One region of the Streptomyces sp. NPDC059201 genome, then DNA from elsewhere that is predicted to be linked to it. Evidence: riboswitches for the same ligand, from Rfam matches in the RefSeq annotation. Region 1 holds a riboswitch; each other region holds the start of a gene.
The links. A riboswitch is a leader RNA that binds a small molecule or an ion and turns the genes downstream of it on or off. The one in region 1 is predicted to bind cobalamin.
Positions count from the first base shown of each region.

Region 2: another riboswitch for cobalamin. It lies ahead of ACFXMG_RS31690 (ABC transporter substrate-binding protein); the one in region 1 lies ahead of ACFXMG_RS07800 (prenyltransferase/squalene oxidase repeat-containing protein).
Region 3: another riboswitch for cobalamin. It lies ahead of cobN (cobaltochelatase subunit CobN); the one in region 1 lies ahead of ACFXMG_RS07800 (prenyltransferase/squalene oxidase repeat-containing protein).

Region 1 covers NZ_JBHZBB010000002.1:436,880-439,132, reverse strand. The annotation lists gene ACFXMG_RS07805 (MBL fold metallo-hydrolase) at 1-819, shown strand, start outside; cobalamin riboswitch at 896-1,033, shown strand; gene ACFXMG_RS07800 (prenyltransferase/squalene oxidase repeat-containing protein) at 1,111-2,253, shown strand, end outside.
Region 2 covers NZ_JBHZBB010000012.1:94,189-96,441, reverse strand. The annotation lists gene ACFXMG_RS31695 (FecCD family ABC transporter permease) at 1-76, opposite strand, end outside; gene ACFXMG_RS31690 (ABC transporter substrate-binding protein) at 73-1,047, opposite strand; cobalamin riboswitch at 1,087-1,231, opposite strand; gene ACFXMG_RS31685 (Mov34/MPN/PAD-1 family protein) at 1,209-1,634, opposite strand; gene ACFXMG_RS31680 (amino acid permease) at 1,711-2,253, opposite strand, start outside.
Region 3 covers NZ_JBHZBB010000007.1:195,455-197,707, reverse strand. The annotation lists gene ACFXMG_RS23220 (cobalamin biosynthesis protein CobG) at 1-609, opposite strand, end outside; cobalamin riboswitch at 689-825, shown strand; gene cobN (cobaltochelatase subunit CobN) at 864-2,253, shown strand, end outside.

The sequences.
Region 1 (2,253 bases):
CACCACCACCCCGACCACCACGGACTGTCCGGCCGGGTCCGGGAGGAGTCCGGGGCCTGGATCGCCATGCACGCCGCCGACACCGCCGTCGTCCGCCGCACCCGCGAGTCCGACCCCGCCACCTGGCTCGACTACCTCGCCCGCAAGCTCGCCGCCGCCGGCGCCCCCGAGGACCACCTCGCCCCGCTGCGCGCCGCCCGCTCCGGCGGCCGGATGCGCACCCTGCCCGGCCTCGGCGCGGCCCTCCCCGACCGGGAGATCGTCCCCGGCGAACTCCTCGACCTCGCCGGGCGCAGGCTCCGCGCCGTCTGGACCCCCGGCCACACCCCCGGCCACGTCTGCCTCCACCTGGAGGAACAGCACCCCGCCGGACTCCCCGGCCACGGCCGGCTCTTCTCCGGCGACCACCTGCTGCCGGGCATCTCCCCGCACATCGGCCTCTACGAAGACCCCGACGACGCCACGGTGACCGACCCCCTCGGCGACTACCTCGACTCGCTGGAGCGGATCGGACGGCTCGGCGTCGCCGAGGTCCTCCCCGCCCACCAGCACGCCTTCCCCGACGCCGCCGGACGGGTCCGCGAACTCCTCGACCACCACGAGGACCGGCTCACCGGACTCCTCGCCCTCCTCACCACCCCCCTCACCCCGTGGCAGCTCGCCGAGCGCATGGAGTGGAACCGCCCCTGGGACCGCATCCCGTACGGCTCCCGCAACATCGCCGTCAGCGAGGCCGAGGCCCACATCCGCCGCCTGGTCAAGCTGGGCCGCGCGGAGGCCGTGACGGGGACGGAGCCGGTGGCGTACGTGGCGGTGTGACGCGGCCTGCGCGTGGCGGTGTGACGCGGCTGTCGCGTGGCGGTGTGACGCGGCTCGCACGCCCGGGGAGCGGGTCCTACGGGCCGGTAGAGTGGCCCGGTCGTCTTCATGCCCGAGCAGGGGAAAGCCGGTGCGAATCCGGCGCTGACCCGCAACCGTGAGCCGTTCGGAAGAACAGTGAGTCGGAACGCCCTGCCCCGGGACGTGAGCGCCGGCACCGTCGAGGAATACGGCGCCGGACGCGGGCCCCGCGCGGGGCACCGGTGTCCGGTGCCCGCACGAGAGGCACACATGATCAGCGTCCGTCGCGCCGCCGCCGCGCTCACCGCAGCGGCAGCCGTGCTCGCCACCGCCGCGACCGGAACGGCCTCCGCCGCGCCCTCGCCGAGCGCTTCCGCCGCCGCGCTCCCGCCCGGTCTGTACGGCAAGAGCGACCCGACGTACGACGGCGTCTGGCGCCAGTCGCTCGCCTTCCTCGCCCAGCGCGCCACCGGCTACCAGCCCGCCGACCAGGCCGTGGACTGGCTGCTCGGCCAGCAGTGCGCGGACGGCTCCTTCGCCTCGTACCGCGCGGACACCACGAAGCCGTGCGACGCCAAGACGATGCGGGACTCCAACGCCACCGCCGTCGCCCTCCAGGCGCTCGGCGCGGTCCGCCGCGAGGCCGCCGACCCGACGAAGATCGACACCGCGGTCAAGGCCGGCTACGGCTGGCTGCGCGGCGTACAGAACAAGGACGGCGGCTGGAGCTACACCCCCGGCGGCCCCAGCGACGCCAACTCGACCTCCATCGTCGTCAGCGCGCTCGCCGCGTCGGGCGTCAAGCCCGGTTCGTACACCTCGGCCGAGGGCCGCACCCCGTACGACGCGCTGCTCGCGCTCGCGCTGCCCTGCTCCGACGACGAGGGGCCGGGCGCCTTCGCGTACCAGCCCGACAAGGCGGGCAAGCTGCTCGCCAACGCGGACGCGACCGCCGCGGCCACCCTCGCCGGGCTCGGCAAGGGCATCACCGCCGTCAAGGCCACCCCGCCGCAGGCCCCGACCTGTGTCGACCTCTCCGAGCCGACCGTCGAGCGGGCCGCCCTCAACGGCGCCTCCTACCTCGCCAAGGCGCTCGTGCAGACCGGCCACCTCACCACCCCGCCGCTGCCCGGCGCCACCGACACCGAGCCGAAGCCGGACTTCGGCAACACCGCCGACGCCGTCGTCGCCCTCGCCGCCGCCGGCACCGCCCGCCTCGCGGAGCCCGCGCTCCAGTGGCTGGAGCAGAACGCGGCCCCCTGGGCGAAGGAGTCCGGCCCCGCCGCCTACGCCCAGCTGATCCTCGCCGCGCGCGCGATGGAGGCCGACCCGCACGAGTTCGGCAAGGAGGACCTGGTCGAGGCGCTGAACGCGACCGGCCCCGCGCCCAAGACCCCCGACGTCTCCGCCGCC
Region 2 (2,253 bases), on a different contig from region 1:
CGACGACGAGGGCGAACCGGCCCCGGCCGGGCGTCGCCGCCGCCGGACGGGTGGGGGCGGCGGCGACGGCGGTCATCGGCCGGTGGCCGGGTGGAGCTGGGCGGCGAGCTTGTCGACGGCGGCGGGGACGCGGACGCCGAGGACGGTGTCGGAGAGCGGGAGGACGGCGAAGCGGCGGTTCTTGACCGCGGGGACGTCCTTGAGGGCGGGGTCGTCGAGGAGGCGCTTCTTCTTCTGCTCGACGGTGGTGGAGCCGTAGTCGTAGATGACGATGACCTCGGGCTTGCGGGCGACGACCTGCTCCCAGGTGGCGTCGCCGAACGCCTTGGGGAGGTCGGCGAAGACGTTGCGGCCGCCGGCCCGGCTGATGAGCTCGTTGCCGATGCCCTTGCCGCCGGCGGTGAAGGCGGTCTTGTCGCCGCTGTCGTAGACGAAGACGGAGACGGGGTCGAGGCCGCCGAGGCGCTTCTCGGTGGCGGCGACGGTGGCGCGGGCCTCCTTGTTCCACTTCTCGGCCCGGTCGGGGACGCCGAAGGTGCGGCCGACCTCGGTGACCTCGCGGTAGAGGTCGTCGACCGTGGGGGTGCCGGCGGGGCAGGACTCGCTGTTGAGGCGGGTGGTGATGCCGGCCTTGCCCAGGTCGTCGCGGGCGCGGCCGTCCTTGGCGTCGAAGGCGGAGGCGTAGCCGCCATAGACGAAGTCGGGGTTCGCGGCGAGCAGCGCCTCCTTGGAGGGGTACTCCTTGGAGAGGACGGGGACCGAGTCGTACGCCTTCTGGTAGGCGGGCAGGATCGCGTCGTCGAGGTAGGCGGTGCCGGCGAGGGACTTCTCCAGGCCGAGGGCGAGGAGGATCTCGGTGACGTGCTGGTTCATGGTGACCGCGCGCTTCGGCGGGGCCTTGAACGTGGTGGTCTCGCCGCAGTTGGTGACGGTGTACGGGAAGCCGGGGGCGGGCTTCGCGGCGTCCTGGTCGCTCGCGGGGCCGGCGCAGGCGGCGAGCAGGGGCAGCAGGGCGGTGGCGGCGAGCAGCCGGGGGCGCCGGGTCATGGCGGAGGGCCTCCTCCGGGGATTTCCACGTCCCCGATCGGTGGTGAGAAGGCGGCAGGTCAGTTCCTGGCTCCCACACGGGGGGTGTGGTCACAGTGGCGGGACCGCGCCGGACTCGCACCGGCTTCCTGGCTCCTGCCGCCCTGAAGGTCGGGGTCAGACTACTCGTACGCCTCGACGACCTTGACGTCCTCCTCGGTCACGATTCCGTCGACGATCGTGTACGAGCGGAACTGGAAGGGTCCGGCGGCGTCGGTGTCCGCGGTGGAGACGAGGACGTAGTGGGCGCCGGGCTCGTTGGCGTAGGTGATGTCGGTGCGGGAGGGGTACGCCTCGGTCGCCGTGTGCGAGTGGTAGATGATCACGGGCTCCTCGTCCCGGTCGTCCATGTCGCGGTAGAGCTTGAGGAGGTCGGCGGAGTCGAACTCGTAGAAGGTGGGCGAGCGGGCGGCGTTGAGCATCGGGATGAAGCGCTCGGGGCGGCCCGAGCCGACCGGTCCCGCGACGACGCCGCATGCCTCGTCGGGGTGGTCCGCCCGCGCGTGGTCCACGATGCGGTCGTACAGGTCTCGGGTGAGGGTCAGCATGGCGACAGGATAAGCCGACGGGCCGCCGCGTACCGAGGAGTGGTACGGGGCGGCCCGGATGCTGGGACGGGGTGGGTCAGGAGCGCTTGGCGAAGGCGGCGCCCTCGGGGTTGCGGGCCTTGAGCACCAGGTAGGCGACGGTGAGGATGAGTCCCCACACCGGGGCGCAGTAGAGCGAGACGCGGGCGCCCTCGTCGACGCCCATCATGACGATGACCATGCCGATGAAGAGGAGCGCGAACCAGCTCGTCCAGGGGGCGCCGGGGGCCTTGAAGGTGGACTCGGGCAGCTCGCCGCGGTCGCACTTGCGGCGGTAGCGGATCTGGCTGACCAGGATCATGATCCAGGCCCACATTCCGGAGATGGTGGCGAAGGAGACGACGTACTCGAACGCCTTGCCCGGGGCGACGTAGTTGATCCAGACGCCGACGAGCATGAGGGCGGCGGAGAAGGTCAGGCCGATGAGCGGGGTGCCGCCCTTGGTGAGCTTGGTGAAGACCTTCGGGCCCTGGCCGTTGAGCGCGAGGTCGCGCAGCATGCGGCCGGTGGAGTACATGCCGGAGTTGCAGGAGGAGAGCGCGGCGGTCAGCACGACGAAGTTGACGATGGCGGCGCCGAC
Region 3 (2,253 bases), on a different contig from region 1:
GGCGAGGGCGGCGGGGACGGCGTCGGCGGCGGACAGCCGGAAGGTCCGGGAGCCCGCCGTCAGGAGCGCGGCGCCGTCCGGTGCTGCGATCAAGGTCACATCGCCGCCGAGGCCGGTCACATCGCCGCGCCCGTCGTCGAGGACGAAGAGGAAACGCCCGGAGAGGCCCGCCGCGCGGGGCTCCGCGCAGAGGGCCGCGTCCAGCTCCCGCACCCACAACTGCACGTCCGCGTGGCCGAGTCCGTCGAGCCCGGCGGCGGGCGAGGCCACGATGTTGCGGACCCGCTCGTGCGTCGGGGACGGCAGCAGCCCCGCCGCCCCGAGCACCGCGGCCAGCTCCGCCCCGCACCCCTCCCCGAGCCCCCGCAGCTCCGCGTTCCCCCGCGAGGTCACACTGACCCGCCCGTCCCCCAGAGACGCGGCGGCCCCCGCCAGCACCTCCACCTGACGCGCCGTCAACCGCCCCCCGGGCAGCCGGAGTCGAGCCAGGAACCCGTCATCGGCGCCATGCAGACGCAGCGCCCCGGGGCACGCGTCGCCACGGTCCCGTATGCGGGGTTCGCCCGGTTCGGGCGTCGTGGGTGGGGTCGGCGGCATGGCGGCGAGCATACCCACGGGGAACCGGACGACCACCGGGTGTGATCCGGCCGACTCTCCGGCCCCCTCCGGCGCGCCGACCGCACGATCTACTATGCAGATCGGCATGGGGTCCCAGGACCCCGGGGAGGAAGCCCGGTGAGAATCCGGCGCGGTCCCGCCACTGTGAGCCCGTACCGGGGACGGTTCGGGTGAGTCAGGAACTCCCGCCGTCCATACGACCACCCGGGGCGCGGACAACCCCGAGGAAGGGCCTGAGCCTCGCCATGCTCCTGCTGCTGTCGCACTCCGACACCGACCTGCTCAGTGCCCGCGCGGCGAACGCTGCCGCGCCCGAAGGGCCGGTCGCGTACCGCTTCGCCAATCCCTCCCGGCTTCCGCTGGGTGACCTGACCGGGCTCCTCGACGGGGTCGAGCTCGTCGTCGTCCGGCTGCTCGGCGGGGTCCGCTCCTGGCAGGAGGGGCTCGACACGCTCCTCGCGAGCGGAAAGCCGGTCGTCGTGCTCAGCGGCGAACAGGCACCCGACGCCCAGCTGATGGCCGCCTCCACCGTGCCGATCGGCGTCGCCACCGAGGCGCACGCCTACCTCGCCCACGGCGGACCCGGCAACCTGGAGCAGCTGGCCCGCTTCCTCTCCGACACCGTGCTGCTCACCGGCCACGGCTTCGAGGCACCGGCCGCCGCCCCCACCTGGGGCCCCCTCGACCGCGCCGAGCGGAACGGGACCGGACCGGTCATCGCGGTGCTCTACTACCGCGCCCACCACATGAGCGGGAACACCGCCTTCGTCGGCGCCCTCTGCGACGCCATCGAGGACGCCGGGGCCCGCGCGCTGCCGCTGTACGTGGCCTCCCTGCGGGCCCCCGAGGAGGAGCTGCTCGCCGTCCTGCGCGGAGCCGACGCCATCGTCACCACCGTCCTCGCCGCCGGCGGCACCAAGCCCGCCGCCGCGCAGGCGGGCGGCGACGAGGAGGCGTGGGACGCGGGCGCGCTCGCCGCGCTCGACGTGCCGGTGCTCCAGGCGCTCTGCCTGACCGGCTCGCGCTCCGCCTGGGACGAGAACGACGAGGGCCTGTCGCCGCTGGACGCAGCCAGCCAGGTCGCCGTCCCCGAGTTCGACGGGCGGCTCATCACCGTCCCGTTCTCCTTCAAGGAGATCGACGCCGACGGGCTGCCCGCGTACGTCGCCGACGCCGAGCGCGCCGCCCGCGTCGCCGGCATCGCCGTCCGCCACGCCCGCCTCCGGCACATCCCGAACGCCGAGAAGAGGCTCGCGCTCGTCCTCTCCGCGTACCCCACCAAGCACTCCCGCATCGGCAACGCGGTCGGCCTCGACACCCCCGCCTCCGCCGTCTCCCTGCTGCGCCGCCTGATCGCCGAGGGCTACGACTTCGGCCCCGAGGCGGACCTGCCGGGCCTCGTCTCCGGCGACGGCGACGAGCTGATCTACGCCCTCATCGAGGCCGGCGGCCACGACCAGGACTGGCTCACCGAGGAGCAGCTGGCGAAGAACCCGGTCCGCATCCCGGCCGCCGACTACAAGCGCTGGTACGCCGAGCTGCCCGCCGAGCTGCGCGAGCAGGTGGAGGAGCACTGGGGCCCGGCGCCCGGCGAGATGTTCCTCGACCGGTCCCGCAACCCCGAGGGCGACATCG